DNA from 3 places in the Neobacillus sp. NRS-1170 genome. Region 1 is predicted to be linked to each of the others. Evidence: riboswitches for the same ligand, from Rfam matches in the RefSeq annotation. Region 1 holds a riboswitch; each other region holds the start of a gene.

Region 1 (10,701 bases):
TAGGAATGTGCCGGCTGTACCACTATTACTTAATAGAAACATCCCAATGGCAAATAAAACAATAGAAGGGAAAACAATTACGTTTGGACCACGGAAGTCAAACAATTTGCCGGTAAAAGGTCTTGAGATTAAAAGGACAACTGCATAAACTACAAAGAATAAGCTTGAAACGGCTGATAAATGAACTTCATTTGCATACACATTGACGAAGGAAAGAATCGATGAATAAACAAGTGCAAAGAATGCGCCAATTAAAGAAATGGGAACTGCTGAAGTTTCAAAGTAGTTACGAAATGAAAAAGTGGAATAAGCAACTTCCTGCTTAGGTTGTTCTCTCTTTTCTATTTTTACAAATAATCCAGCAATGAGCGATGCTAAAGCACCAATTATACTTAGTGTAAACAATACTTCCGGTCCCCATTGATTCATAGCAGTAATACCTATAAATGGACCGAGGACCATTGCAAGATTGGCCGACATAATAAAATAGCCCATGCCTTCGCCCCGGCGTGAATTCGGAATTATATCAGCGACAATAGTACCAGCAGCAGTGGTCGCCATGCCAAAACCAATCCCATGCAAAAAGCGAATGGTCAGCATACCAGAAATTGTTTTTGGAAAAAAGTAAAATAGCGAGCCCGCAAAGAATATTATGAGGGCTGTTAATAGAATTTTTTGATGGCCGGCCCGTTCAAGCCATTTGCCGGCGATCGGACGTGAAATGATGGCAGAAATCAAGAATACTGTCGTCATCAGACCTGCTTCAGAAGCACTGCTATGAAATTCCTGTAGTGCGAAATTTGGCAGAGTTACGAGTAAGAAATAAAAGGTTAGAAAAAGAAAAAAGTTACTTAAGGAAATACTAATAAAATCCTTCGTCCATAATTTTGTTTTATCCATATGTTGCACTCCTTATTTAAGCTGCTGTAACCAGCTTTTTTGCAAACTTAAAAGCACTTCCTGTGAAGAGAGTGGGAAATTTTCTAATAAAACTTCATTGGATTCAAAAACGGCTTTTTCCCAATTTGGGTATTCAGACAGTGCCAGGTCAGTTAATTGAATGATTTTCTCACGCTTGTCTTTGCCTTGCACCTGTCTGACATATCCTTGTTTAACTAGCCGCTGGATGGTGCGGGTCATTGGCGGTGCTTCAACAAATAGGTAATCACATAATTCTTTTTGAGTTAATGAGCCTTTTGTTTTTAAAACAAAAATTGCTGACCATTGTGAACCGTATAATCCTAACGGCTTTAATGCCTCATTAAGGGTATTAGTTAAATGCCGTGAAAGCTGGTGTAGTGTATGGAATAATTCGTGGGTATTCAATGTGGATTCACTCCAAAAAAATAATTAGTTACCTAGGTAACTATATTCCTTTAAGTGAAAAATGTCAAGGTAAGTGTGTTTGCGAAATAATTTTCAACTTAAGCGAAAATCATTATATTTTTAGCGAAATAACTGAGGCAATTTGCGAAATATAATAAAAAATCCGCGGAAATATTAATAAATTCCGCGGAAAAAATCATCTAATTAATTTATCTCAAAACATTAAAATACCTAGCTTCTGGATGAGCAAAAACCATCGCAGAAACGGATGCTTCTGGTTCCATCATACACCCATCTGTTAATTGAATTCCAATTTCCTCAGGCTGAATTAACTTAAATAATTTCTTTTGATCCTCTAAGTCAGGACAGGCGGGATAACCAAACGAGAATCTCTGTCCCTGGTATTTAGCGGCAAAACGGTCTTGCATTGTAAAGTTAAGTGGATCAGGGAAGCCCCAGCGGTCTCGCATCTGTCGGTGAATTAATTCGGCAAAACCCTCTGCTGTTTCTAGTGCCAATGACTGTAGTGCATGACTTTCAAGGAATCGACCTGCGGCTTTAAATTCGTCAGCTTTCTCACGAATGCCTCTTCCAGCAGTGACAGTGAAGAAACCAACATAATCCTTAACTCCACTATCAACCGATTTAATAAAATCCGCCAAACAAAGATGAGGCTCAGACTCTTGTCTAGGGAAATCAAATGTTTCAATGATTTCCTCTGGATTTTCTGGATTATAAATATTTACCTTATTCCCGTCTGCTTGAGCAGGGAAAAACTGATACACGGCTTGAGGTGTAATCCAATTGTTTGCAGTCGCATCAGCAAGCAATTGATCAACCACTTCTTTTACTTTTAAAGCTTTTTCATCTTTTTCAGCGATTAATTTGGCTATTTTCCCTTTAACTCCAAGGTGATGTCCAATAAGCATTTGCATATTAATATAAGGCTCAATATGTGATAAAGAATAAGACCTTAAGATATGTCTTTTTGTATCCATTGGAGTAAAAACTGGCACTTTTGTAGAAACAGATGGCTTTGGTTTTACAGCAACAGACACAGCAGACCGACTTGGAATATCTCTTGGAATTTCAGCTGCTTCCAATTTTTCTTGTTTTTCAGCTAGGAGTTTTTGATGTTCTTCAGGTGATTGCAGCTGATTAGCAAGTGACAATCCGGTCATGGCATCTTTAGCATAAAGGACTAGTCCATCATACTCTTTAGCAATTTTTGTATCTGTAAACTTACGGGAAAGTGCAGCACCGCCAACTAGAATAGGCATGGAAAGTCCTGCTTCCTTCATGTCTTGTGCGGTTAACACCATTTGCTGCGCCGATTTTACAAGCAAACCAGAAAGTCCAACCATATCTGGTTTTTCATTTTTGATAGCTTGAACCAATTCAGTCGGAGTCACTTTAATTCCTAAGTCAACCACATTATAGCCATTATTGCTCAGAATGATATCAACAAGGTTTTTCCCGATGTCATGAACATCACCTTTAACCGTTGCTAAAATAACTTTCCCTTTTGATGCCGAGACATCGCCTTTTTCCATGTGAGGCTCTAAAAAAGCAACTGCTGCTTTCATTACCTCAGCACTTTGCAGTACCTCAGCCACGATAAGTTGATTGTCATTAAAAAGACGGCCAACTTCCTTCATGCCGTTCATTAACGGACCATTAATGATATCAAGTGGAGCAGGGTACACCTTAAGCGCTTGATCCAAGTCAGGAAGCAAACCTTCTTTTGTGCCTTCAACAACATAATAGGAGAGACGCTCTTCAAGGGTCATATCAGGTACAGTACTCTTTGCTTCTTTCTTTTTGCCACGATAAAACTCCGTAAAAGTAGCTAATGTTTCATCTGTTGTTGTAAATAATAGATCATCTGCTAACTTTACTTCTTCTTTTGAAATAGATGCAAAGCGTTCAAGCTTCTCAGTGTTTACAATGGCATAATCGAGGCCAGCCAGTGTACAGTGATATAGGAACACAGAATTTAATATTTCTCTTCCAACTGGCGGTAAACCGAAAGAAACATTACTTATTCCAAGTATGGTCTGAACTTCGGGAAGCTCCTCCTTAATTAACCTAATCCCTTCAACTGTTGCCTTGGCAGAACCAATGTATTGCTCATCACCCGTACCAACTGGAAAAACAAGTGGATCAAAAATTAAATCCTGGGATTTAAGACCGTATTTGTTCACCAAAAGGTCATGGGAACGTTTGGCAATCTCAAGCTTCCGTTCTGCTGTAACTCCCATGCCTTTCTCATCAATGGTGCCGACGACTACTGCAGCGCCATATTTGTGTATTAATGGTACAACCGCTTCAAAACGTTCTTCTCCGTCCTCAAGATTAATCGAATTAATAATTGCTTTACCTTGAGAATATTTAAGCGCCTTTTCAATAACCTTTTCATCGGTAGAATCTATAACAAGAGGAACCTTAACCTTCTTTACAACCTCTTTAATAAAATTCTCCATATCAATGATTTCGTCACGGTCTGGATCAGCAAGACAAATATCAATAACATGCGCTCCGCCCTTAACCTGCGCGCGGGCAACTTCAGAAGCTTCTTCAAATTTTCCTTCGGTAATTAATCGCTTAAATTTACGAGAGCCAATTACGTTTGTCCTTTCACCAACCATGATTGGGCGCAAAGTAGGATCATCATAAACAAAAGGTTCAATACCAGAAACCATGTGTACAGTAGATTGTTTTGTTTCTCTAGGTTTAAAGTTTTTCATAGCCTCAGATATTGCTCTAATATGCTCAGGTGTGGTACCACAACAGCCCCCGACTATATTAAGCCAGCCATGAGCAGCAAAATCAGATAATTTTTTCGCCAGAATTTCCGGCGTTTCGTGGTAGTGTCCTTCTTCATCTGGCAAACCGGCATTAGGGTAACAGCTTACTGCTGTTGTAGCAAGCTCTGATAAAGAACGAATATGATCCTGCATAAACTCCGGTCCTGTAGCACAGTTTAGTCCAACGGCAACAGGATTCATATGCTCAACCGATATAAAGAAAGCCTCAATCGATTGCCCCGCAAGAGTCGTTCCCATTGGCTCAATCGTTCCTGATATCACAATTGGAAGTGTTGTTCCGGTCTTGGAAAAAGCACTTTGGATCCCTGCGAATCCAGCTTTTACATTCAACATATCCTGGCTGGTTTCAAGAAGGAGCAGGTCCACGCCGCCATCAATTAAGCCTAGAGCTTGTTCCTCGTAGCTGGCTGTAAGTTCATCAAAGGTTGTTCCGCCTGTAACGCTTAACGTTTTCGTAGTGGGCCCCATCGAACCAGCAACAAAACGAGGCCATTCTTCAGAATAAACTTTTTGCACCTCGCCAATTGCGATCATTGCAGCGATTTTATTCATTTCATAGGCTTTATAGCCGAGTCCATACTCATCAAGGACGATGCTTGTAGCGCCAAATGTATTTGTTTCAATGATGTCGGCTCCAGATTCAAGATATTCCCGATGTATGTTGGCAATAACAGAAGGGGCGGTCAGATTCAGGTTTTCATTACATCCTTCATACTCCTCACCGCCAAAATCATCAGCGGTAAGGTTGGCACGCTGGAGCATTGTCCCCATAGCTCCGTCCATAACGAGGATTCGTTTCTTTAACTGATCAGTAAATGATGTTTTCGGCAATGTTGTTCCTCCTCACTTGACTTGCCCGCTGATTGGCATATTGAGCAAGCTCAGCGGTTAATTCATAACGTAAAAACGGTGTAATTAAATAAATTCCGTTAAATAAATCTAAAGCTGTATCAATTAATGACTTGGTAATATCAATTCCCAGGCGGGTTGCTTGCACCGGGTTATCGTTTAAAGCAGCCATCTGTTCACGTATAGTATCAGCAATTTTAATGCCAGGAACCTCATTATGGAGGAACTCAGCGTTTTTGCTGCTAATTAACGGCATTAAACCAATATAGATTGGCGTATCTAAATGTTTCGTATTTTCATAGACTTCAATTAATTTTTCTTCCGAAAATACTGGCTGAGTAATAAAATAATCGGCCCCATATTGAATTTTCTTTTCCAAACGTTTAGCAGCTTTTTCAACAGAGCGGACATTCGGATTAAAGGCTGCAGCAACACTAAAAGCGGTTTTTTGACCCAAGTCTTTACCTGAAAAGGATAAACCTTCATTAAGCTGCTTTATCATTTGAATTAACTCAAATGATGACACGTCATAAACGGAAGAAGCGCCAGGGAAATCTCCAACTCTAGCAGGGTCTCCGGTAATTGCGAGAACATCATGCATGCCCAGAGTATGAAGTCCCATTAGATGAGATTGCAATCCAATAATATTACGGTCGCGGCAGGCAATATGAATGAGAGGGCGCATTCCATAATTTTGTTTCAATAGATAACCGATTGATTCATTGGAAATCCGGACTTGTGCCAAAGAATTATCCGCAAGAGTAATCGCATCAATTCCTGCTTCCTTTAAAACCTTAGCCCCTTCGAAAAATTTGGTCGTATCTAGTTTTCTAGGAGAATCCAATTCAACTATAACGGAAGGTCTTTCTTTTACAATCTCCTGCAGGGGAGTTAGATCCCTTTTCGCAGCCTGGGGTTCTACGATTATCTTCTTTGGTTTTAATTTTACTATTTTTTCAGAAATCGGTACACTATTCTTTAATTCGGCAGCAAAGGCTTTAATGTGTTCAGGTGTTGTACCGCAGCAGCCGCCAAGGAGGCGGACACCTTCATTTCTAAAACTTTGTGCCGATTTTCTGAAATAATCCGCATCACCCTCATAATGGAACTTTCCATCCGTATAGGCAGGTAGACTAGCATTTGGATAAGCAGAAAGAAAGGCATGTTCAGGCAATTCAACCTGCTCCAAAGCTAATAACATATGATGGGGGCCCAGCCGGCAATTAAGACCGACGATATCCGCCCCAAGAGCTTCAAGTCTTTTTAAAGCGTCATTGACAGGAGTCCGGTCCTGTAAAAATCCAGGCTCTTGATGGGATACCTGCGCAATAATCGGCAGCTTTGTTTCCTTTCTGGCTATGGTTAGAACTGTTTCAAGTTCTTCAAAATCGTAAAAGGTTTCAAGCAATAATCCATCCACACCTTCAAGAAGGAGGCAATATAATTGCTCGCGAAAGCTGCGCTTTAATTCTTCTAACGTAATGGAATCTGGCTTAACACCTCGATTTCCACCAATTGTTCCAAGAACGTAAGTACTATTTTGGGCTGCTGCCTTTTTTGCAATAGAAACTGCAGCACTGTTAATTTCTTTAACAGAATCCTCTAAACCATACCTTTGCAGCTTTAAATAGTTTGCGGCATAAGTATTGGTTTGAATAACGTCAGCGCCGGCATCAATATAAGCCCTATGAATATTTTGGATGTGATCTGGCTGGGAAAGGTTCAATTCCTCTAAACAACTATCCTTACCGAACGAATACAATAATGTACCCATGGCCCCGTCGGCTATTAAGATTTGATTTTTTAATTTTTCTAAAAAGCTCATATACATTTCTCCTTGTTAATAAACCAAATCATTTTGGTACTGCTTCGCTAGGGCCTGTGAAAAATCTTTTATTATGTCGTCAGGATTTTCTAATCCTACAGATAGCCGCAGCAAACTATTTTTGATTCCACGCTTTTCTCTTTCTGGCTGCGGCATGGCAGCATGGGACATTTTAGCTGGATACGATAAAATGGATTCTACTGCGCCAAGGCTAACTGCAAAGACAGGGATTTTTACATTTGAAACAAAGGAGCGGACCGCTTCTTCATCAACCAACTCAAACGATAAAACAGCGCCTGCTCCCTCAGCCTGGGCCTTCTGTAATTCAAATTCAGGGTGGTCTTCCAAACCAGGATAATAAACCTTTTTAACAAGCGGATTAGCCTGTAAAAACTGGGCAATCTTTAATGTGGATTTTTGGGAGTGCTCCAACCGGACATGAAGCGTCTTCAGTCCTCTAAGCACCAACCAGGCATCTTGAACTCCTAGAACAGCACCGAAGGAGTTTTGTAAGAAATATAGCCGCTTTGCCAAATTTTCGTCCTTTACCACAGCAAGGCCGGCTACAACATCACTATGTCCGGACAAAAACTTGGTCGCACTATGGAGAACAACATCCGCACCTAGCTCTAAAGGCTTTTGTAATGCTGGTGTAAGAAAAGTATTATCCACAAAGGTTAAAGCATTAATTTCTTTCGCAAGCACACTAATCGCCTGTATGTCCGTTACTTTCAATAAAGGATTCGATGGAGTTTCCACATAGAATGCCTTCGTATTCGGTTTAATGGCTTGTTTCACTTGATCCAAATCCGTCATATCGACAAAAGTATGTTCAATTCCAAAACGTGTAAGCACCTCTGTAACCATACGGAACGTACCGCCATAAACATCTTCAGTAATCACAACATGATCACCAGAAGATAAAAGAAGAAATGCAGTTGAAATCGCAGCCATTCCGGAAGAAAAGGCAAAGCCTTTGATTCCGCCTTCGAGCTCTGCAATCACATCCTCGAGCGCTTCACGAGTCGGGTTCAAACTGCGAGCATAATCATATTTTCCGAAACTGTCGATATCAGATTGATGGAAGGTGGAAGCATGTTGAATCGGTACACTTACTGCTCCTGTAGCGGGATCAAATTTATGCCGGTTATGAAGAAGCTTCGTTTCAAAACAATATTCTTCAGATTCCATTACACAATCACTCCTTCGTTAACTTTGGCTAATGCCTGTTCAAGATCAAATATGATATCCTCTGCATCTTCAATTCCCACCGAGAAACGCAATAAACGATTACATACACCGGACTGAATTCTAATTTCTTCTGGAATATCCGCATGGGTTTGCGTGGCTGGATAAGTAATAAAGCTTTCTGTGCCGCCTAAGCTTTCAGCAAAACTAATCAGTTTTAAATTTTGTAAAAATGGATTAACCCACGATTCGTCTTTAACACGGAAGGAAACCATTCCGCCTCTTCCTGGATAGAGGACATCTGTTACCCCTTCATGATTAGAAAGATATTCAACCACAGCCTTTGCATTCTTCTCATGCTGTTTCATCCGAAGCGATAAAGTCTTCATTCCGCGCATTAATAACCAGGAATCAAATGGACTTAAGACAGCACCCGCACCATTATGATGGAAGGCCAAGGCTTCACAAAGCTCTTTGCCTTTTGCGACAACAAGTCCGGCAAGCACATCATTGTGTCCGCCTAAATATTTCGTTGCACTGTGGATAACGATATCTGCGCCAAGTGCAATCGGCTGCTGCAATAGAGGAGTATAGAAGGTATTGTCAACAATCAGGAGAATCCCGTGCTTTTTGGCAATCTTGGATACCTCAGCAATATCGGATTCCTGCATAAGCGGATTGGTTGGAGTCTCAAGGAAAATAGCCTTTGTATGCGGAGTAATTTTCTTTTCGATCTCTTCCGGACAACACGTATTGACATATTGACTGTTCAAACCCCATTTTTTGTAGCCTTTTTCTAATAGACGATAGGTTCCACCGTATAAATCCTCGCTTACAAGCCATTCATCACCGGATTCAAATAAGGCAAGAATCGTTAATATAGCGGCCATCCCAGAGCTGCAGGCAAACCCTTGAACACCGCCTTCTAAATCAGCGATTGTCTTTTCAAGAAGCTGGCGTGTTGGATTTCCGGTTCTGATATAATCAAAACCAGTTGATTGCCCAATCCCCTCGTGGCGAAAGGCAGTTGAAAAATAAACAGGCGGGTTAACGGTTCCAGTTGCAGTCTCACTTCGATTTCCAATTTGGGCTAATTTCGTATCAATTTTGTACATAATGCACACTCCTTGTTTTATAAAAAATATAAGTATCATATAATTTGAACTTTAATTCATTGTGGTGCTAAAGGCTGTTAAAAAAAGAAAAAAGCCTTCTATAAGAAGAAGACTTTTGTTAGACGATCACTTTGTCATTCTTCTTATCTCGCAAATTAGCAAATAATTTGCAGGACTTAGCACCTTTTCAATGGACAAGCCACTGAAGGTTGCTGAGGTGTCGCAGGGCCATTCCCTCAACCTCTCTTGATAAGAAATTAATATTTAGATTATTTATAAAATTTACTACAATAAGGATGTTGTGTCAATTGGTTTTTTAACCATTTAAATGATTAAAGCGCTTTCATCTGCTTTTTTCCCAGTTTTTAAATTTAATAAAGTTTATATATTCTTTAAAATCATCTTTATTCATGCCATCTTTAATGGCTTTTTCAATAATTAATTGCCACTCCTCGTCCAGTAGTTCCTTCCCATTTGAACTCGAAGGATTTGCAGACTGATCCATTCCAGTTAGTAAAAACTCCATGGAAACATCTAAAGGCTTTGCCAGCTTCATTAAAAAATGAATAGAGGGGTTTTTATTAAGATTACGCTCAATATAGCTTAAATAAGACTTAGAGACATTTGCTAACTCTGCCAGTTCTGTAATCGAAAATCTTTTTTCTTCTCTTAATTTCTTTATACGCTCTCCAATCATAAGTTTCTCCTCATTACCATAGTATTTTATATGCAGTATAAATGTTATGAATCTAGCAGGTTTCTCAAGATAAATTTATCAAAGCACAGAGGTTTAATATGTTCGTTCAAACGAAAAATATTATTCAACTAATCACTAATTGGTAAAAATAGTATACTATATAATATGTTCTGTTTAAAGAACATATTTATGAGAAAATGAAAAAAATTGATAGATATATGCTGTTTATTATGGATAAATGAGCGAATTTCAATTTTTTTTTAATTTGCTTTTTTTTATAAAGAGATTATAATGTTCTTTATAAAGAATTAACTTTTAGTTTGAGACAAAAAATTAAAGGGTAAAGGTAAAAATTTTTTTATTCGCGTTGTTCTATATTAAAAACAAGTTGTTCTATTAATAATAGGTGATGTCTTCTTACCATTATCAATGAAGGCACTCGGTCATGCTGTGGGTTGCAAAATACCTTAGACGCGCTTTGTCGTCGGGAGTGTGATGTGAGGGTGGGTTAGATGCCCATTATTAATGATTAAAGATTTTGATTATCCCTGCTTTAAGAAGACGGATAATCAAAATCTTTAATTTTAATTACTCTATTCAAAGGGGAGAAAGTATGACTTATCGCCAAAGAGTGTCTCTATTTTTTTTAGTCGATTCCTGTATTGTCTTAACCGCAATTTTTTTCAGCAGATTCTTGGTAGATGCAACTGTACATGTCATTACTTTTCCAATTATTGTCACTTCTGTAACTATCCTAGTTAGCCATCATCTATTCTCGCTATATTTTAAACTGTATAAAAAAGCTTGGGAGTATGCAAGTATAGGAGAATTGCTAATTATATTTAAGGTGGTAACTGTATCTATTATTGTGGC
Region 2 (10,701 bases), on a different contig from region 1:
TTTATCCTTTTCGCCATATATGAGGGAAATAGGTTTATTGATTCTTTCAAGTTGATTCGAACTGTTATAGTCCAAACTGTAATCATAGTATTGCAAGATATTCCTTGCATCTCCTTTTTTAGCTTCAAGTAAAATCTTCTCGAATAACTCTTCGGTATCTGAATTGCTTTTTGATATTGACCAAGCCAAAGCGGGCAATGCCCCGATCTTTAAAAGGTTTTTAGCAAGAAGGATTCTGTTTTTTAGACGCCAGTCACTAACTTCAGACATTCCACTAATAATGATTCCACCTAAAATATGCCCTGTTAATGTTGATAACAAAAATTCCAATAGGATAGATGCTCCTGTTGAATAGCCACATAAAAATGCTTGTTTAATGCCCAAATGGTTCATTAGTTTTTTTATATCCTCTACGATGAGTGGATAAGTAACGGGTTTGATTGAAAAAGGACTCCTTCCATGTCCCCGTATATCAAAGGTAATGACCTGGAAATACCTGGATAGTTCTTCTATCTGATATATGAAGTTTGTGGAAGTGAGAACAGGCGGATGAATAAAAATGATAGGGATCCCATTTCCTTTAACAGAGTAATAAAGGCTGCTTTCATCAACTTCGAGGATTGGCATAATATCACCTCAATTAATTAAACCATGCACTCATTTATTATTTGGCATTTTTGTTGAATCATACAAAAATAAACTATTGTATCGGATTGGTAAATGAAGAAATAGATGTGTAGGTAACCACAATTAGCAATTTGAGGCTGTTACCTATATAAAGGATTTGATAAAGGTACGATTTACATCTTAAAAAATAAGACTAGCGGAGTAGGGGAAATTTGATTATAAAATAAAGAAGATAAAAAATGACAGGTATGAAATCTAACGAAATAAATTACACCCTGTCATTTTTTATTACAATTACGTTATTTAGCTGGTTTTTTCATTAATGGTTTTGAAAATTTTATTGATTGATTTTCGCTAACAAATGTGGAACCTAAAAGCAATGCCCCGCCAAACATTTGAATAATAGTCATTTGTTCTTGTAAGATTACCCCTGAAATCAGTATTGCTACAAATGGATCTACATAGCTTAGCATAGCAATACTTTGTCCCTTTAACTTTTGCATACCAGAGAAAAATAACCAAAATCCAATACCAGTGTTAACAATCCCTAACAGTATGATAAAGGGAATGGATGATCCTGAAACTTCCAAGATACCGAATCCTTCCGTAAAAAGCACATAGGGCAAGAGAAGTAAAGCAGTTGTTCCAAGTTGGATGATTGTAATCTCTAACTTGGCTATGTTTTGGATAAATTTATTCAATAACAGTAATGCAGCGTAAAATGCAGCTGCAACTAACCCAAAAAAGATCCCAAGTAGATCACTTTTTCCAGATGCACTTATGCCATTTCCAACAATCAATAACATACCTATTATCGCGACACCAATACAAACAATCTTTTTGATAGGTAATTGTTCTTTAAGGATAATTGGTGAGAGAATCATGACAAACACAGGTGCAAAGTAATAGGCTAATGTTGCATTAGTGACTGTTGTATATTCGTAGGATCGGTACAGGAAAATCCAATTCCCTCCTAATGCAATACCAGAAAGAAATAAGACGGAAGCATTGGCTTTCACTAATTTCCACGGAATGGATTTTTTCATCACAAAAAATACGAACATTAAAAATAAGCATCCGATTGAACTACTTAGTAAAGCTGTTTCACTCGAAGATAAATCAATGTATCTTACAACTAAACCAATTGTACCGAAAATAATCATTGATAATATAAACTGAATGTTAGATTTCATCGTTTACTCCTTCGAATCTGCGAAACAGCTTATATTTCGCAGATTCTTAATCTGTTTTTAATATAAGCATATACAGTTCGGTTTCAACATCTGGAGTAAACGATGGTGGCGGTGAAGTTGAAAATGGCTTCCAATTGTATGAATTTGTATTTGAAAATGGCATAATAATCCCCCTATTTCCATTAACATATTGATATTATCAATTATACTAAATAATTGTTTAGTGAACTAACTTAATGCAAGAGTTATAGTTCTATCTGCCATAATTTGTTATAAATTTCTGCTATAAACTGAGGATTCATTTTTTGTGAGATACTGTTTTAATATTTTTAATCCCATTTTTAACTCATCTAAAGAGTTTGTAGAAGAAAGGGCAATACGTAAATACTTTTCAACGGTGGTCTGTCCGCTCAAAAAACGATCAGAATGAAAAACTCGAATACCGTAACTCTTCAATTCCGTTTCCAAATGGAACGCATCGTTATGCCCCTGAATTGGAAGCCAACGATAAAAACTAAGTGGATGTCCAACATTCTTTTCTAAAGGAAAATATTCCGAATAAATATCATTCACAGACTGTGCCAGCTGTTTCTTTTCAGTAATAATTTCATGAGCTTTCCCTGTCAAAATGAGTTCTGTGATCACCTCTGCATCTAAAGAAGAAGTTTTCACATTGATGTTAAAAATTGCCCGCAAAATTTTCTCACGTAAGGCATCCCCATAGACCATATAGGCGACTCTTAATCCTGAACAAATGGACTTAGAGGTACCACAAATATATACCGTCTGTTCTGGAAGTATATTGAACATTGGCTGCTGGTAATCGGAAAGAATACCAGCCGTCAGAAACGCATGTATATCATCCTCTATCAAAATTAATCGATGCTTACGGATGACCTCAGCTAATTCTTGCTTTCGAAACTCTGTAATCCTAACTGTGGTAGGATTACTGCAAGAGGGCATCAGGAAAATCCCATGAATATTTATTTGGCAGCACTGCTTCTCTAGTTCGCCTGGTAGCATACCAAACTGGTCTCCAAGAATGGGGACTAATTGAATATGATACATTTTTGCCAAATCGATAAAATTCGAAAAAGTGTAAATATCGGTTGCAATTCTATTACCAGGCTCAAACAAAGCAGTCAAGGCAATAGCTAACGCATTTTGGGTACCAGAAACAATGGCTGTGTGCTCTTGGTCAGTGTGAATACCAAAAGATTCCATCCAGTTTAGAGCAGCCGTTTTTTGATGTGGAATGCCAGTTGGATCGTTGTAATTCAGTAGCTGTTCCAAATATTTTTTCTCCACAACATTTGGGATAATGTCTTTTACAATAGCATTGGTTTGCTCAAAAGATGCCACAAATCCAAGCTCAATGAGGTTGGCCGTTTTATCCTTGGAAATGGTTATGGAACGGGCGGCATTAGGAGCTACGAAGGTTCCACTTCCCGTAACGGCATAAATTAATCCCTTTACCTCACATATTTTGTAGGCACGGGTAATAGTGGTGAAATTTATGTCTAGAAAATCTGCTAACTCTCGTTGCGGAGGTAACTTTGTCCCGGGTGCTAAATAGCCATTTATTATATCCTGTTCAAGTAATGATGCAAGAGATTTATAATAAGGACGTTTTAAGGCTTTCTTATCAGGTTTCCAAGACATTGGATAATTTTCAAATGAATTTACCGGCATACTACACCTCTAATATCATATTCCATACAATCATATCATTTTTTGTATGGAATTCTAATGTTGAATTGTTAGAACGGTGTTTTAAACCGACTTTGCTTTATTTAAAGAGAAAACATCTATCTGTGCCCCCATTTTTATAAAATGAGGGGATTTTTTCTTTATTAAGATAATTGTAATACATACAATTATCTTGTTTTTTGTATGGAATTTGTATGTTAAATTAAAGAAAATTTAGACATCTAGGATGTGAATTAGGATGAAAAAAAGAAATCAATTATGGATTGCATTCCGTGTAGCTTTTCCGTACACAGTCCCCATTTTAGCAGGATTTGTTTTCTTAGGAATTGCTTATGGAATCTATATGAATTCATTGGGTTTCAGTGCAATTTATCCAATTTTGATGAGTTTCACAATTTTTGCAGGTTCAATGGAGTTTGTTGCAGCAAATTTTTTAATTGGAGCATTCAATCCGATTAATGCTCTTTTTCTAACTTTGATGGTGAATGCACGACATTTGTTTTATGGCATTTCAATGCTTAATAAGTATGGTGGAGTGGGGAAGAAAAAGTGGTATATGATTTTTGGACTTTGCGACGAATCTTTTGCGATCAATAATACGATTAATGTTCCGATGAATGTCGATAAAGGCTGGGTTATGTTCTTTGTTACCCTGCTTAATCATTTCTATTGGGTATTGGGTGCAACTCTTGGAGGCATTTTTGGTTCTTTTATCAAGTTCAATACAGAAGGGCTCGATTTTGTCATGACTTCTCTTTTTGTGGTTATCTTTATTGAACAATGGATGAAGGAAGAAAAACATATAAGTTCACTCGTAGGTCTGGGAGCTTCAATTGTCTGTCTAATTATTTTTGGAGGAAATTCTTTTCTTATCCCTGCTATGATAGCAATTTTAGGGCTCCTTACCCTGTCTAGAAAGTCATTGGAGAAAGTTGAGGCTAAGGCGATATGACGATGAATGTAATTCAGCAGATTATTATGGTTACCATGGTTGTTTTAGGGACAATGCTTACAAGGTTTCTTCCATTCATCGTTTTCCCATCAGGTAAACCCACACCGAATTATGTACAGTATCTCGGAAAAGTGCTGCCATCGGCGGTCATCGGGCTTTTGGTCATTTATTGTTTTAAGGATGTAAGTTTACTATCTAGAAGCCATGGTATTCCTGAATTTATTGGAGTAGCGGTAGTTGCTCTGCTTCACATATGGAAGAAACAGATGCTTCTTTCAATAGCAGGGGGAACAATTATTTACATGATTTTGGTTCAAATGATTTTTTAATCCAATGCAAAAAATTCAAGGGGTGGGTAATTGTGAAGAATAAAATTGATGAGTATCAAATTTATGAACAACACTACGAACAAATTTATAAGCAAGTTAAAAACGATCCGTTTGCTCAGTCTTTAGGCATTCAGTTAACAAAATTTGAGTCAGGTTTTGCAGAAGCAATGCTAGATGTGCAAAGTCATATGGTAAATGCATATGGAACAGTACACGGAGCAGTTATTTATGCTTTAGCCGACCATGCATTTTCGGTAGCCTGTAATGCGTATGGAAAAACCTCGGTAGGACTCTCTACCACCATCAAGTTTATTGAAGCAGCTAAACCTGGAGACAAGATAGTGGCCTGTGCAACTGAGATTAAACGAAACTATCGTACCGGATTCTATCGAATCGATATTTATCATGAAAAAAATCTAATAGCAACCATGGAAGCAGTGTCCTATCGTAAGGACCATTATTTTATCGATCTTGATGAGCAAGTTTGAGTATTAATAAAACCGTTCCTCCGGCTTATGTAATAAGTTTATTTATCATTTAAAACAGGAACATGGAACCATAAAAGCAGAAACACTGTAATTGGGACTGACACCAAATACGCCCACATAGGACGTTTATGGTGTAGTATCAATATCGGTACCATAATACATGCAAAGACTATCGAACAGCCGTAAGTCCAACCGTGACTATAAACACATAAACCATTTAAAACCATAACTAATTCAAAACTTAACCATAACACAATCCATATGAATATATAGAACAGTCGCTTGAGTAAATTTTCATTAGGAAAACGGTATAAAAAGATAAGCATTGTGCTTGGATAAATCGCGAACATTATGAATAGGTTAGTGAGCAAATGATTGGGTAATAAATTGGGTGGATGCGGGTATGACCATAAGTGATAATTCCAAGTAAACAAGTTGTAAAGCATGTCACCCATAATGAAAAACTGGATAGTAGGTAAATAAAATCTATAGTTTTTCCAATCCCCCCACTTCCAAGCACATAAAATTGAAATAAAGCCAATTATAATAGTGAACATAATAACCACCAACTAAATTTCTGAAGATTTGTTCTAATAGGCTGGCGTAGTAGGTAAAGCCATTCTTAAAATTTGGTAGCATGCCGGTGCAGCCATTCAGTCAATTTATAATTTCCAAGCAGCATTAGAAGTAATACCGGATAGCTCAAAGCCGAGTGCCACAGTTTCCATTTTGTATAGTAAAAAAATCCAGATCTTAGTGCAGCAACTTCATATACAAGACAAAAAGCTGTCCAGCCAATTATGTACCCCCACTTGTAAAATTTTGTTTTTTTGAATGGAAAGTAATTTAAATAGATCGTATTTACAGGTGGGTATAGGAAAATGGGAAGAAATCCAGTCCATTGATTACCTGGTCCGATATAGCCGAACAGGTTTAATTTCAAATCTAATATCATATTTGAAAAATTCTCAAGCACAAGGGAAAATAACGTAGTAGACCAGATTTGCAGCCATGATATACGTTTAGGTATAAGGATTGCGATTGTGTAAAATATTATGAGCGATGAAATTAGGAGAAGTATATTTAATCCTCCATTCACATGGGTAGTTGTTCTAATTTTTATGTTTTTCTTTTTTATATATATCAATACCATTTTCAACAATCTGTGTAATGTTGCATCAGTTACATAACTTATTAATTTACATTCTGATACCTAAAAGTCTTTACACTTTTGCATGATTTCATCCTTTTTATATAATGACAAGTATTATCGAATAAAAGGATACTTATGTTTCATCTGAAACAAAGGAATGGAGATAATACATGAAAAAACAGCGAAACATTATTTTGTACATTGGTACTTCAATTGATGGCTATATTGCAAATGAGGATGGTACATTAGAATGGTTAGAATCAACTGAAGTAGAAGGAGATTCTGGCTACAATTCACTCCTTGAAAGAATTGACACTGTTGTAATGGGAAAAGGAACTTATGATGTCGTACGTGGATTTGATATCGATTATCCTTATAGCGATTATAAAAATTATGTGTTTTCTAAATCTGTAAGTGGCTCAGATGAATATGCATCATTTATTGATGAAGATATCAAAACTTTCATTAATAATATAAAACAAAAGCCTGGTAAAGATATATGGTTAATTGGTGGAGGAAATTTAGCTCGTGAATTTTTCAAAGAAAATTTAATTGATGAAATCCAACTGGCCATTGCACCTATTATTTTAGGGAAGGGAATTTCCCTATATAACGGAGATGATATCACTCAAAAATACACCTTAACCAAAGTAGAAAAATTAGGCCAGCTTGCTATGCTTCATTATATAAAAAAATAATTTTCATCAACTTTCCCTTTATTAGTAGGGGGAGTTTTTTTATCTTTTCATATAGACCGTGTTTAAAAGTTGTACATTTCGGGTTTAGAAATATTTTATTGACAATTCGAAGAATTTAAACTATTATCACATTAGTTAATTAAAAATTGAATGTACATTTTTCTTCTTATCCAGAGAGGTGGAGGGACTGGCCCTTTGAAGCCTCGGCAGCAGGTTCTTATGAATACTGTGCCAATTCCATCAAGCACATCGCTTGAAAGATGAGAAGAGAGTAATAAAACTCTCTTCTTAGGAGGAGAGTTTTTAATTTATAAATAAATCCTACTTAAATAATAGGAAAACTAGAGAATTAGAATAGTAGAGGAGAGAATACATATGAAATTTGGTTTTTGGTTACCGATTTTTGGAGGCTGGTTACGAAATGTGGAAGTTGAAAATATGCCTCCAACCTTTGAGTATACTAAAAAAGTCATCCAATCGGCTGAAAAGTGGGGATACTCGACTACTTTAATAGCTGAATTATATTTAAATGATATTAAAGGACCGGAGTATGATTCTCTTGAAGCTTGGTCTACAGCAGCAGCACTTGCGGCGGTGACGGAAAAAATTGAAATAATGACCGCGATACGCCCAGGTTTTCATAATCCTGCTGTAGCAGCAAAAATGGCAGCTAATATTGATCAAATCAGTAACGGCCGTTTTACTCTTAACGTTGTTTCAGCTTGGTGGGCAGAAGAAGCACGTCAATATGGAGGTATTTTTACAGAACATGATGAGCGTTATGCTCGTACCGAAGAGTTTATTGATGTACTAAAAGGTTTATGGACAGAAAAAACCTTCAATTATTCTGGTCAATTTTACGATTTAAAGGAAACCAAGCTTGCACCGAAACCTGTTCAAAGACCAAATCCGATTCTTTATGCAGGCGGTGAAAGTGAAAAAGGCAAGCAAACCATTGCAGAAAAATGTGATGCTTATGTTATGCACGGTGGAACAGTTGAAGAGATTGATCGAAAAATAGCCGATATGAAGGCACGCCGTGAACAAACTGGCAATAAGCCTTTTAGTTCTTTCGGAATGGCTGCTTATGTTATTTGCCGAGATACAGAAGAAGAGGCTCTGGCTGAGCTTGAAAAAATCACGACTGTGAAAGACACTAGCGGATATGCTGGCTTTAAGGATTTCACCACTAAATCACACTTAGAGCAACAAATCCAATTACAAGATTACTCTGTATCCAATCGCGGCCTGCGGCCGAACTTAGTTGGAACACCTGAGCAAATTGCAGATCGAATTATACAATATGAAGAAGCTGGCTTAAACCTATTGTTATTACAATTTTCACCTCAGCTAGAGGAAATGGAACGCTTTGCAAAGCAAGTTATGCCATTAGTTGAACAAAAACGTAGTTTAATAAAGAATTAGTGAGGGGACTTATAGATGAGCAAGGTATATGTGATACATGAAAATAGTGAGTGGACAGTCCATTTAACAAAAAGGTTAGAGGAACTTGGTGTTCCTTATGAAGAATGGCATTTAGACGAAGGAGCGCTAGATTTATCAAAAGAGCCGCCAGAAGGAATCTTCTATAGCCGTATGAGTGCATCTTCTCATACACGTGATCATCGTTTTGCAGCTGAATTTTCTGGGCAAGTATTAGCTTGGCTTGAAGCACATGGACGTACGGTGTTAAATGGAACGAGCGCTCTAAAGCTAGAAGTTAGTAAGGTTTTACAATATTTAGAGTTAAATAAGTATGGTGTTAAGACTCCAAAAACGATTGCAGCGGTTGGAAAACAAAACATTATAAAATCAGCCGAAGCATTTGCAGGACAGCCCTTTATTACGAAGCATAATCGTGCCGGTAAAGGCTTAGGTGTTCAATTATTCCATAGTGTAGAAGCTTTAAAAGCTTATGTAGAGGGACCAAATTTCGAAGAACCGGTCGATGGCATTACCCTTATTCAAGAATACATTCAATCTCCTGAAAGCTACATAACCCGCTGTGAGTTTGTAGGAGGAAACTTTGTTTATGCTGTAAAGGTTGATACTTCAGAAGGATTTGAACTTTGCCCAGCAGACGCATGCCAAATTGGCGATTTATTCTGCCCGGTAGGAGAAGAGGTAGAAGAGAAACCAAAGTTCCAAATCATTGAAGGGTTTGCGGACGATATTTTAGAAAAATATAAAAAGGTTCTAGTTGGTAATAATATTCAAGTTGCTGGAATCGAGTTCATCAAAAATGGTGAAGGTGAAATTTTTACTTACGATATTAATACAAACACGAACTATAATTCTGATGCAGAAGCAAAAGCTGGAAAATACGGAATGCTCGAAGTCGCTTTATTCTTAAAGAAGACATTAGAAGAAAAATACCTAACAACAGCAACGGCTTAATATAGTGAAGTAACGAAAAATTTATGGGACGTACTATGGATTTAAAAAAAACAGTGCCAATTCCTTTTAACATGATAACTGAAAAACAGTATAAACAAGTTTCTTGAACCTTCGTCTTACGCCGAAGGTTTTTCGTAATATTTTAGACTTGCACAGCTGATTTACTAAGTCATCATTAAGCATAGCAACCCAAAAAGAAAGCAAACTAAAATCGTGGATCCCAATATCGGGCATCCAAGGTAAAAACAAAATTAAAGGGGGGTAAAAAATGGCGAAAAATAAGAATAAGCAATTTAAAAATAATGATGCTATGCCAAAAGCGGATGTAGAGTTTGCTGGAGAAAGCGGGCTTGCAAAGAAAGCATTAAAAGCACAAAAAAGCCAAAACAAGTAACCAATAAAATGGAAGCTAATGGGGACAGTCAGTCTGTCCCTATTATCCGGTTCCATTGTTTTTCCTTGAACTCATTTACAGGATGGAAGAGTTAAAGTTTACTAGGGGGGAAATCGTTAATTATGGGTATTGAAATTAGAATAGGAAATGAAGATGAAATTGTTATTGCCCATCAACTGATGAAGGAAGCCTTTGAAGAGTATCGCTATCTTGATGTTCCTTCTAGTGCAGTTAATGAACCGATTGATATTCTTAGAAAGTCATTTCAAAATGGTTCTGAGAGTTTCATTTTATGTTTTTTAGACGAGGTCCCTGTGGGTTCTTTAAGATATAGGTTACAAGACGATTCGATATATTTTTCAAGGGTATCGGTTCCGCCATTTGCAAGAAGGAAGGGCATTGCGAAGTCAATGTTAAAGTGGCTTGAAAACTATGCAACTAAACAAGGAAAAAATAAGGCAGAATGTAAGGTAAGGGCGGGTTTATCCCATAATGTTCGTTTTTATGAATCTATTGGTTATGTTATTACCAAAGAGGAAATAGTTAAAAATCCAAATGGCTTTGAAGTTAAAACAGTTATAATGGAGAAATCAAATCTTTTTTGTTAGAAGAGAGGGCTGAGGTTGGAGAAGCATTTGGTATTTGTTTATGGCACGTTAAGAAGGTATGAACGGAATCACCATCTCCTTAAAAATGCTGAATGTCTGGCAGATAATTGTTGGACACACGGTACCCTATTGGATTCTGGGAGTGGATATCC
Region 3 (10,701 bases), on a different contig from region 1:
ATATCCAGCAAATGGTTCGAACCCTGCCCCAAAAGCCAATTGTTATGGCGCTTACAGCAACAGCTACCCCAAGAGTACGGGAGGATATTTGCCATCTGCTTGATATTGATGAGGAAAATACCATTATCACGGGATTTGAACGGGAAAACCTTTCTTTTTCGGTAATTAAAGGACAGGACCGGCTAAAATATCTCCTAGATTACCTTAAAAAGAACAACAACGAAGCAGGGATTATTTATGCGGCAACACGAAAGAATGTTGACCAGCTCTATGAACGACTGCAAAAAGAAAATATTAATGTTGCCAGGTACCATGCCGGCATGGGGGACGCAGAACGTGCACGTGAACAGGAACGTTTTTTAGAAGACAAAGCATCCGTAATGGTTGCAACATCAGCCTTCGGGATGGGGATTGATAAAAGTAATATTCGCTACGTCCTCCATTTTCAAATGCCGAAAAACATGGAAAGCTATTACCAAGAGGCAGGGCGTGCTGGCCGTGATGGACTCCAAAGTGAATGTGCACTATTATATTCTCCGCAGGATGTGCAAATTCAACGCTTCTTAATTGACCAATCCATTGATCGAGGAAGAATTCATGCTGAGCTGGAAAAACTGCAGCAAATGGTAGATTACTGTCACACGGAGAACTGTCTGCAGGAATTTATATTAAAATACTTCGGTGAAACGGAAACAGAGCCATGCGGAAGATGTGGAAACTGTACGGATTCACGGACAAGCATTGATGTGACGAAGGAAGCACAAATGGTAATGTCCTGCATCATTCGGATGGGCCAGCGTTTTGGAAAAACACTTATTGCCCAAGTATTAACGGGTTCAAAGAATAAAAAAGTAACAGAGCTTGGCTTTGAAAGACTAACAACCTATGGAATTATGAAGGAAAAGGGAGCAAAAGAGGTCAGTGATTTTATTGAATTCCTCATTTCACAGGAGTTAATTGCGATTGAACAGGGGCAATTTCCTACCCTTTATGTTTCCTCGAAAGGCAAGGATGCCTTGCTGGGAAAAATTCTGGTATTCCGGCGTGAGACTGTCCAAGTTAAAAAAGTTTCAAAGAGTGATCCATTATTCGAAGTCTTGAGGGAAGTAAGAAGGCAAATTGCAGAAGCTGAAAAAGTGCCGCCATTTGTTATTTTCTCTGATGCTGCTCTAAAGGATATGTGCGCCAAGCAGCCTAAAACGAACCAAGAGTTTTTACAGGTGAGTGGTGTTGGTGAACATAAATTGCAAAAATATGGACTTGAATTTATACAAGCAATTCGAAATTTTTTACAAGATCATCCGGATTATCAAAGAGAAATTCAAGCCGAAGTGAAAGCACCGAAAAAAACAGGCAAAAAAGCGGCTGGTGAATCCCATTTGGAGACATTGACATTAAACCAAAATCACCTTTCGATAGAGGAAATTGCAGAAAAGCGCAAGCTTGCAATCAGCACAGTGGAAAGCCATTTACTTCAATGTGCCCAACAAGGGTTGGATGTCGACTTTTCAAGGCATGTTCCGAATGACTATATTCCTCTTTTAGAAAAAGCAGTGGCTGAAGTGGGACGGAATCAATTAAAGCCGATAAAGGAGCTCCTTCCAGAAGAAGTAAGCTATTTCATGATAAAAGTGTATGTATATTTTTTAAGTAAGAATAAATAGGTTAGATGGCCGACAAAATCTTTTTTGTCGGCCATTTTCATTCTTATGCTTCTTATAGAAAAATAGGCAGAATATGTTAATATTAAGCTACTAATATGCGAGAAGGTGATGAACATCGAAACGAACCAAGATGTGGTACTTTGTTTGAAGGATTTGAAAAAGGATTATGGGACAAAAAATGTTTTAAAAGGCATTAATCTAACGGTACATCGTGGGCAAATCATCGGATATATTGGACCAAACGGTGCCGGGAAAAGTACAACAATCAAGATTTTGCTCGGGCTTGAAAGTGAGTATGGCGGCAAGGTTGAGATTTTTGGCGAGGAAATCAACGAGAACGATATTAACTACAAAAGAAAAATCGGATATGTTCCTGAGGTAGCGGAGTTATATGATAATCTTACCGCAATGGAGTATTTAACCTTTGTCGGTGAATTATACGGGATAGATCTACAAACGGCTGATGAAAAAGCCCAAAGCCTGATGAAGGTCTTTGGAATGGAAGCAGTATATCACTCCCGAATCTCGTCCTACTCTAAGGGAATGCGGCAAAAGGTATTGATCATTTCAAGCTTATTACATAATCCCGACATGTTATTTCTAGATGAGCCGTTAAGCGGTCTCGATGCCAATAGTGTCATGGTTTTTAAAGAAATTCTGGCTGTTCTTGCCTCCCAGGGAAAAACAATTTTCTATTCATCCCATATCATGGATGTCGTAGAGAAAATCAGCAACCGCATTATTCTCATTAACGATGGAAAAATTGTAGCCGACGGCAGCTTCAATGAGTTGAAGGAGCAAAATAAGGAAGGGACACTGGAGCAGATTTTTAATCAGCTGACAGGATTTAATGAATATAAGGTTTTGGCTGAAGAATTTGTGTCCATCGTTCAAAGGGTATAAAGATGAAAAACTTTCGAACGCTGAGATTACTAGATTTATTTCGCGGTCTTTTTGAAAGCTTTGGCATCAATTACACGGTCATGAGAAGAATTTTAGCAGTCAAACTAACAATGGATGGAAGAAGGACTCCGACCATCTTTAACCAGCAGACAAAGAAGAAGAAGAAACCGGAAGAAAACGGGTTCATGAAATCATTAGGGATGTATGTGCTATTAAGCCTCATGCTCATCCCTTTTACCATACTTGGAAGCAACTTTCTGTATCAAATGAGCATCTTTTACGGAATTGTCATGTTTCTTGTCATGACGTCGATGATATCCGATTTTTCGAATGTGCTCCTTGATGTCAGGGACAAGGCGATTCTTTTAACAAAACCAGTTAATAAAAAGTCCTTAAATGTTGCGAAGACTATTCATATTTGTATTTATTTAATTTATCTTACGACCGCACTTACTGCTATTCCCTTAATAATTGGAACATATAGACATGGGGTATTATTCCTGCTCCTGGGGGTTATCGGACTTGTTTTAGTAAATCTATTAATTGTTGTCGTAACGGCAATTATATACTATTTCATTTTGCGATTCTTTGATGGCGAAAAACTGAAGGATATTATTAACTACGTGCAAATTGGCCTATCCGTTTCGATTGCTGTGGGATACCAAGTACTGGCAAGGTCCTTCAGTGTAGTTGAGATGAACATTACCTTTACACCAAGCTGGTGGCAATTCCTAATTCCTCCAATTTGGTTTGGGGCACCTTTTGAATTATTCCTGCAGCACCAATCAGACTTCTATATTATTTCATTCTCACTACTGGCTTTGTTTATTCCTATTATTGCGATCATCATCTATAGTCGAATGATGCCTTCCTTTGAAAGGAACTTGCAAAAGCTGACAAATAATAGCGGAGGAAGTAGCCGGAAGAAGCATTGGTGGATAAATGGCCTTGTTAATGTGATTTGCCGAAGCAAGGAGGAAAAAATCTTTTTTCGCTTCGCGGACAACATGATGCGAAACGAAAGAGAATTTCGCTTAAAGGTTTATCCGGCGTTAGGAATGTCATTGATTTTTCCGTTTATCTTTATGTTTAATGAAATACAAATGAATTCATTTGCCCATCTAGTTTCAAGTAAATGGTATTTAGCGGTTTACTTTTCTTGTTTAATGATTCCCAATGCTGTTGCTATGCTAAAATACTCGGGAAAATACAAAGGCGCATGGATATACCAAACGGCTCCACTCCAAAGTTTGGCTCCGTTATATAGTGCTGTTTTAAAGGTGTTTATTTCCAACCTCTTCCTGCCTATTTATATTATCATAAGTGCGATTTTTATTGGCATTTTCGGTTTGAAGATCATCGACGATTTATTGGTCGTACTGGTGACAGCTATTTTATTCACGATCATTTGTTCAAACTACCTAAAAGGTACACTGCCATTTTCTGAATCCTTTGAGGATGCCCTGCAAAGCGGGGGATTGAAAGTGATTCTTGCATTGCTTTGTCTGGCTGTATTTGCGGGTATTCATTTTGCTATTACATTTATTCCATTTGGTGTGCCGATTTATCTTATCATCCTTATTATGATTACTATCTTTTCTTGGAAACATGCTTATAGGACGGTGTGGAAATTTTAAGTGCTTATGGCTGTCATTAGGGGAATACCTTGATGACAGCCACTTTTCTGGTGCTAATAATATTTTTGTTATTTTTAGAATATTCATAACTATTGTCGATATGAATCTGGTATTGTTGATATTTCCCTGGGAATTTGTCGATTGAGAGAAAAAATCTAGAAAAATAGGATTGATCAATTGAATAATCGCTTTTTGAAATTCATAAGCTTTTGTAACAGTAAGAAATAGCAATTGCATTCCCAAATCAGCTATAATGAAATGGTTTTGTGAAGACTGATTGTTAAGGAGTTTATTATGTTAAATATGAAAAAGATTACCCCGTCCTATGATCCTTGGGAAGCTTATTTAGATATTGAGGAATATGGAAAACCACAGCTTACAAATATTGAATTCACCACGACAACCCTTTGTAATATGCGCTGTGAACATTGCGCTGTCGGATATACGCTGCAGACGAAGGATCCGGATGCCTTACCTTTGGAGCTAATCTTAAAAAGGTTAGATGAAATTCCAACCCTTCGCTCTTTAAGTATCACAGGTGGGGAACCAATGCTGTCATTATCATCCGTGAAAAATTATGTCGCACCGATTTTAAAATATGCCCGCGAACGTGGGGTACGGACCCAGATAAATTCAAATTTAACCGTCGATTTGGCTCGCTATGAATTAATCATCCCCTATTTAGATGTCTTACATATCTCCCATAACTGGGGCACGGTGGATGATTTTGCTGAGGGCGGCTTCGCGAGAATGGAAAAGCAGCCTGATTACAATCAGCGGGAAAAATATTTTATGAGAATGATAGAAAATAGCCGCGAGCTTGTGAAAGCAGGAGTTATGGTGTCTGCAGAAACGATGTTAAATAAACGGACACTGCCGCATTTGGAAAAAATCCACCGCCAAATCGTTGAGGAAATGCTTTGTCAGCGCCATGAAGTACATCCAATGTATCCAAGTGATTTCGCCAGCAATCTTGAAACCCTTACCCTCGATGAGATCAGAGGTGCCATCCATCAACTGCTCGATATTAGAAATGAAGAGGTTTGGATGCTGTTTGGAACACTTCCGTTCTATGCTTGCAGCAGTAAACAGGAGGATTTAAATCTCTTAAAACGTTTATATAATAGTAAAAATGTGACAGTTAGAAATGACCCTGACGGCCGCTCACGCTTGAACGTCAATATTTTTAGCGGTGATATTATTGTTACGGATTTTGGTGATACTCCAGCGTTAGGCAATATTCAAAACACAAAATTGATAGATGCGTATCACACATGGCAAGCTTCGAATATTGCGAAGGAATTGAATTGCCATTGCCCGGCCGTTTCATGCCTCGGCCCCAATATCTTGGTCAAAAATAGTTATTATCAGAAAATGGATTTTACAAAACTGAAAACCAATTTAGAAATATAGCAGGAATTTCCTGCTTATTTATTTTAAGTAAAAAAAATTTCCCTTATACTAGATTTGTAGATATCGATGAAGGGAGTATTCTCATGAGATTTTTAGTGGTTGGGGCAGGTGCGGTTGGCGGTTATTTTGGCGGACGGTTACAAGAAAAGGGCGAAGATGTTACCTTTTTAGTTCGTGAAGGTAGAAAAAAGCATTGGAAGAAACAGGGCTTGTCATTGAGAGTGTCCATGGAAACGTGACTCTTAATTCTAAAACAATTATTGCTGGTGAGGATTCAGGTTCTTTTGATGTCATTTTACTTTCAACTAAAGCCTATCACTTAGAAGGGGCCATGGAGAGCATAACACAGTATGTTGGCAAGGAAACGATCATTCTTCCTTTGTTAAATGGTATTTTACATATTGCTAAATTGGTGGAAATGTTCGGGGAAGAACGCGTTATCGGCGGCCTTTGCTTTATAGAAACTACTCTTGATAAAAATGGCAGGATCATTCAAACAAGTGAAAAACACGATTTAGTATTTGGAGAACGGACAGGGGAACGGTCTGAGCGAGTATTAAAAATGGAAGATGCCTTTAGTGGTTCGAAGATTGCCTACCGCTTAAGTGAAAACATCAATAAAGATTTGTGGAATAAGTATTTATTTATTTCGACGATGTCAGGTATTACCACTTTATTGAGAGCACCAATTGGACCTATTCTAGAGCAAGCAAGCGGACGAGCAACAATAACTCAGTTATTAAAAGAGATTGTTTCTGTAATGAACCGTATCGAGGCACCTCTTCCAAACGCTATTGAAACACAATTAATGAATCAAATTAATGGTCTTGGCTATTCGATGAAATCCTCGATGCAAAGGGATATGGAAAAATCATTGCCTGTTGAAGCAGACCATTTGCACGGCTATTTACTGGAGATAGCGCGGAAAGAACAGATTTCTGTTCCAGTTTTAGAAACCGTATATGCTAATTTACAAGTTTATGAACAACAGATGAAATAAAGAAAAGTCCCATTTGTGGGACTTCTCTTTTGAAGTTTTTAGGCGGTATGTTTTATAAGCTTTGGATTACGCTGCATAGATACGAGTAAGATAGCGCCGCTGATAATTAGTAATGCACTTGTGCTGATAAACACTGATGAAAATCCAAAGTAACCGGATAGGAAGCCGCCCAGCATTGGACCGATTATATTGCCGAGAAATCTTAAACTATTGTTATAGCCCAGTACCTCACCTTGCATCGCAATCGGTGCTTCCTGGCGGATATATGCAATTCTAACCGGAATAATTCCACCAATCGTGATGCCGAGGGCGAAACGGATAATAACAAGCTGCCAAAGGCTCGTAACAGCTGCACCTGGTAAGTATACAATTCCTGCTAAGAATAAGAGGATGACAAGTATTTTGATATAACCGTATTTGTCAGCAATCTTGCCCCATTTTCGAGACATCCATAGATTCCCAAGTCCAGCTGCAGAAAAAGCAATTCCGGAATAAAAGGCAACATTTGTTTTTCCATGCAAATCACTAACAAATAAAGACAATATTGGCTGAATGCTAAAGTGGGCAATTTGAACTAATGCAGAGATAAGAAGAACTGTTAATAAAACCGGATTACGGAAAATATGCTTAAAGACTTCCTTGCTTGAATAATGAGCTTTTGCTCCCTGTTTGATTTCAACACGAAATTCTTTTGCAGCAATAACAAGTATGGCCGAAATGAAAATGGAAATAGATGTCCACTTAAATGTAGTGGCATAACCAAGCGAATCTGCTAATATTCCGCCGAGCATCGGTCCAAGTAAAGAACCGGTAATACTGCCTGTTTGCAATGTGCCAAGGACTCGTCCGGCAATCTGTTTCGGCGTTTGTGTAGAAATAAATGCCTGGGACATCGGGATAAAGCCCGAGAAGAAACCCATGAAAAAGCGCAGCAGCAATAAATGCCAGACGGAATGGACGAAGCTGATTAGGAAAATGGATGCCGCCATTCCAATCCCTGAAATGATAAGAATTTTCTTTCTTCCATATCGGTCGCCAATTTTCCCCCAGATTGGCGAGAAAAGGAAGGCAGATACAAACGTAATTCCAAACGTTATCCCTGACCAATGCTGTACATATTTCTCTGAAAAATTTCCAAACGTCTCAATATAAAGTGAAATAAAGGGCATGACCATCGTCATACTTCCAGCAACAAAAAAGTTAGCAAACCACATTATCACTAAATTACGTTTAGCACTTTCCTGTTGGTTCATTGTTCATAACACTTCTTCCTTGAAAATATTTCGGTTATCTAAATATTATAATACCGAAATTAGTTGATCATTGAAATGGTGGTGTTGTAATTTTAAAAAAAGTAATTTATTAATAATATTCAAAATACTATTGACAACTTGTTAATAGGAGTTTAAAGTATGTTTAATACTTAAAATCAATTAAATCATTTACGTTCTCTTATCAAGAGTGGCAGAGGGACTGGCCCGATGACGCCCAGCAACCGTTCCGATTGGAATTGGTGCTAAATCCTGCAAAACAAGGAATTGTTTTGAGAGATAAGAGAGGAGTAGTCCGTTTATTTGCGATGAAACCTCTCTTTTCTGGAGAGGTTTTTTTATTTTTTATAAAATCAAACTTTTCCAATGGGAGTAACGAGAATTACGTAAAAAAAGGGGAGCTCACATCATGAAGAGAAAGTTATTTAAAAGTACACTTGTTTCAGCATTAGCCGCTACACTTCTGCTAACTGGCTGTGCCTCAAATGGAGAAACAAAGCAAGCAAGCGGCAATAAAAATGTGTCATTAGAAGGGGTTCCAGAGCGATTTGCCAAAGGTGATCCGGTTAAGATCAAGGTCATCCGTAAAATTGGCGGTGACGATCATACTGCCCAATTTCTAGCGGGTGCAAAAGAGGAAGGACAAGCATTGGGTTTTCAGGTGGATGTATTTACTGCAAATGGGGACACAGCGAAATTCCATGATGCAATCAATCAAGCATTAGATCAGAATTATGACGGATTTGTCATTTCCCATGGTGACGATGATGCAACTGTAAATGATGTGAAGAAGATCGTTGAAAAAGGAAAAAGCGTTGTGGCTTTTGACTCTAATCCAAAGCTTGCTGAAATTGAAGGAGTGACACTAACTTCACAGGACGATGAAGCATTAGCAACCTTAGCTCTAGATCAGCTTGTAAAAGAAACAAAAGGAAAAGCCAATATTGCCTACCTTTGGGTGGACGGCTTCCCGCCAATGGTAAGAAGAAATAATGTTTATCAGGATGTTCTTACGAAAAACCCTGGTATTAAAGAAGTAGAGCGCTTCGGTGTAGCTGCAGCAGACACAAGTGTTCAAACTCAAAATGCGGTTGCAGCGATGCTGAACAAATACCCTAAAGGAAAATTGGATGCCATTTTTGCCACTTGGGATGCATTTGCGATTGGTGCAGCTCGTGCTTTGAAGGAAGCAGGCCGGGAAGAAGTAAAAATCTATGGAATTGATGTTTCCAATGCTGACCTTCAGGAAATTCAAAGAAAAGGCAGCGCATGGAAGTACACAGCTGCCGTTGACCCTAAGCTGATTGGTGCCGTAGATATGAGATTACTAGCGAAAAAACTGGCGGGAGAAGAGACGCCAAAAACCTACGACTTAGAAGCTTCACTTGTGACGCAGAAAAACGTTCAGAATTCTAAAGGGGCAGTTAATATGGTGAATCTTGCGACCATCATTCCAGGCTGGGGCCAATCTACTGCCTTTGAAGAAGATTGGATGAAAACATTAAAGAAGCACTATAAGAAATAAATGGCATTTCACTCTCTTTTTCACAAGATTAAGAGAGTGTTTGCTTAATAGGAGGTGGCATTTTGACGACTACAACCTTAGAAATGAAAAACATCTCAATAGAGTTTCCCGGTGTAAAAGCACTGAATCAGGTCCATTTTTCCACGGAAACAGGAAAAATTCAGGCACTGATAGGGGCAAATGGCGCGGGGAAATCGACATTAATGAAAGTTCTTTCAGGCGCGTATGATCACTATACTGGCGAAATAAGCTTTGATGGACAAAGCCTAAAAATCCGTTCCCCTAAATATGCTCAGGACGCGGGAATACAAATCGTTTACCAAGAAGTCGATACAGCCTTGATTCCCAATTTAACTGTCGCAGAAAATATTATGCTGCTAGACACCGTTCATAGCATGGGGAAAAAACAATGGGTGAAATGGAAGGAGATTCATAATCAAGCTAATAAAATACTGGCAGATATGAATATTCATCTTTCCACCAAAAAACTAGTAAGCGATTTGACCCTGGCTGAAAAACAAATGGTGTTAATCGCGAGGGCCATTTCTATGCAGTGTAAGTTTCTCATTTTAGATGAACCGACTGCACCCTTAAGTCATACCGAAACAACAGAACTATTTCGTATCGTCAAGGACTTAATAAAGCAAAATGTAGGAATTATTTTTATCTCACATCGTCTGCCGGAAATCTTTGAAGTTTGTGATGAGATAACTGTGATGCGCAATGGTGAAATTGTGATAAAAGAGAAGATTTCAGAAACCACTCCGAGCAAAGTGGTCGAGCAAATGCTTGGTCAAAAGCTGGAGGAGCAGTTTCCAGAGAAAAGGGCAACGTTCGGGAATACTGTCCTAGAGGTAAAAGGGCTTTCCGACGAGGCGAAACTTAGAAATCTACATATTCAGGTTAAAGCTGGAGAAATCGTGGGAATCGCCGGGCTTGTCGGAGCTGGAAAAACGGAATTGTGCAAGGCGCTTTTTGGAGCAGCGAAAATTTCTGAGGGAGAGATTATTCTCAATGGTAAGAAGTTAAAAAGTAAGAGCCCTTACGATGCTGTTAAAAATGGGCTTGCTTTAGTTCCTGAAGAGCGGCGAAAGGAAGGAATTCTCGTTCTAGAATCGGTAGAATCCAATTTGTCGGCGGCCAATTTAGGAGTGTTTTCAAAAGCGTTGAGTTTTTTAGACCGGAAAAAGGAAAAAGAGACGGCCAAACAAATGATTCGTGCACTTGGGATTAAAACACCATCGGAGGAGACGAAGGTTCAAAACCTATCAGGCGGTAATCAGCAAAA

What was found. Region 1 has a riboswitch for S-adenosylmethionine ahead of ACIFOT_RS13710 (methionine biosynthesis PLP-dependent protein). Riboswitches for the same ligand answer to the same signal wherever they lie in the genome.
Region 2: it holds a riboswitch for S-adenosylmethionine, as region 1 does, so the genes downstream of both, ACIFOT_RS27630 (LLM class flavin-dependent oxidoreductase) here and ACIFOT_RS13710 (methionine biosynthesis PLP-dependent protein) in region 1, are expected to answer to the same signal.
Region 3: it holds a riboswitch for S-adenosylmethionine, as region 1 does, so the genes downstream of both, ACIFOT_RS10895 (sugar ABC transporter substrate-binding protein) here and ACIFOT_RS13710 (methionine biosynthesis PLP-dependent protein) in region 1, are expected to answer to the same signal.

The regions. Positions count from the first base shown of each region.
Region 1 covers NZ_JBITPF010000029.1:70,247-80,947, reverse strand. Annotated here, with positions in the region: gene ACIFOT_RS13735 (MFS transporter) at 1-900, opposite strand, end outside; gene ACIFOT_RS13730 (MarR family winged helix-turn-helix transcriptional regulator) at 913-1,326, opposite strand; gene metH (methionine synthase) at 1,536-4,937, opposite strand; gene ACIFOT_RS13720 (bifunctional homocysteine S-methyltransferase/methylenetetrahydrofolate reductase) at 4,963-6,828, opposite strand; gene metC (cystathionine beta-lyase) at 6,844-8,019, opposite strand; gene ACIFOT_RS13710 (methionine biosynthesis PLP-dependent protein) at 8,019-9,131, opposite strand; SAM riboswitch class I at 9,272-9,387, opposite strand; gene ACIFOT_RS13705 (helix-turn-helix domain-containing protein) at 9,475-9,828, opposite strand; gene ACIFOT_RS13700 (polysaccharide biosynthesis protein) at 10,442-10,701, shown strand, end outside.
Region 2 covers NZ_JBITPF010000076.1:76,381-87,081, reverse strand. Annotated here, with positions in the region: gene ACIFOT_RS27670 (alpha/beta fold hydrolase) at 1-627, opposite strand, end outside; gene ACIFOT_RS27665 (DMT family transporter) at 927-1,820, opposite strand; gene ACIFOT_RS27660 (PLP-dependent aminotransferase family protein) at 2,091-3,512, opposite strand; gene azlC (azaleucine resistance protein AzlC) at 3,769-4,482, shown strand; gene ACIFOT_RS27650 (branched-chain amino acid transporter permease) at 4,479-4,811, shown strand; gene ACIFOT_RS27645 (PaaI family thioesterase) at 4,844-5,299, shown strand; gene ACIFOT_RS27640 (CBO0543 family protein) at 5,338-5,856, opposite strand; gene ACIFOT_RS27635 (dihydrofolate reductase family protein) at 6,623-7,150, shown strand; SAM riboswitch class I at 7,314-7,417, shown strand; gene ACIFOT_RS27630 (LLM class flavin-dependent oxidoreductase) at 7,526-8,575, shown strand; gene ACIFOT_RS27625 (ATP-grasp domain-containing protein) at 8,591-9,547, shown strand; gene ACIFOT_RS27620 (hypothetical protein) at 9,816-9,941, shown strand; gene ACIFOT_RS27615 (GNAT family N-acetyltransferase) at 10,064-10,549, shown strand; gene ACIFOT_RS27610 (gamma-glutamylcyclotransferase family protein) at 10,565-10,701, shown strand, end outside.
Region 3 covers NZ_JBITPF010000025.1:142,896-153,596, forward strand. Annotated here, with positions in the region: gene recQ (DNA helicase RecQ) at 1-1,664, shown strand, start outside; gene ACIFOT_RS10870 (ABC transporter ATP-binding protein) at 1,773-2,567, shown strand; gene ACIFOT_RS10875 (hypothetical protein) at 2,570-4,204, shown strand; gene yfkAB (radical SAM/CxCxxxxC motif protein YfkAB) at 4,499-5,617, shown strand; partial or broken gene ACIFOT_RS10885 (ketopantoate reductase family protein) at 5,701-6,617, shown strand; gene ACIFOT_RS10890 (MFS transporter) at 6,656-7,870, opposite strand; SAM riboswitch class I at 8,067-8,174, shown strand; gene ACIFOT_RS10895 (sugar ABC transporter substrate-binding protein) at 8,298-9,413, shown strand; gene ACIFOT_RS10900 (sugar ABC transporter ATP-binding protein) at 9,497-10,701, shown strand, end outside.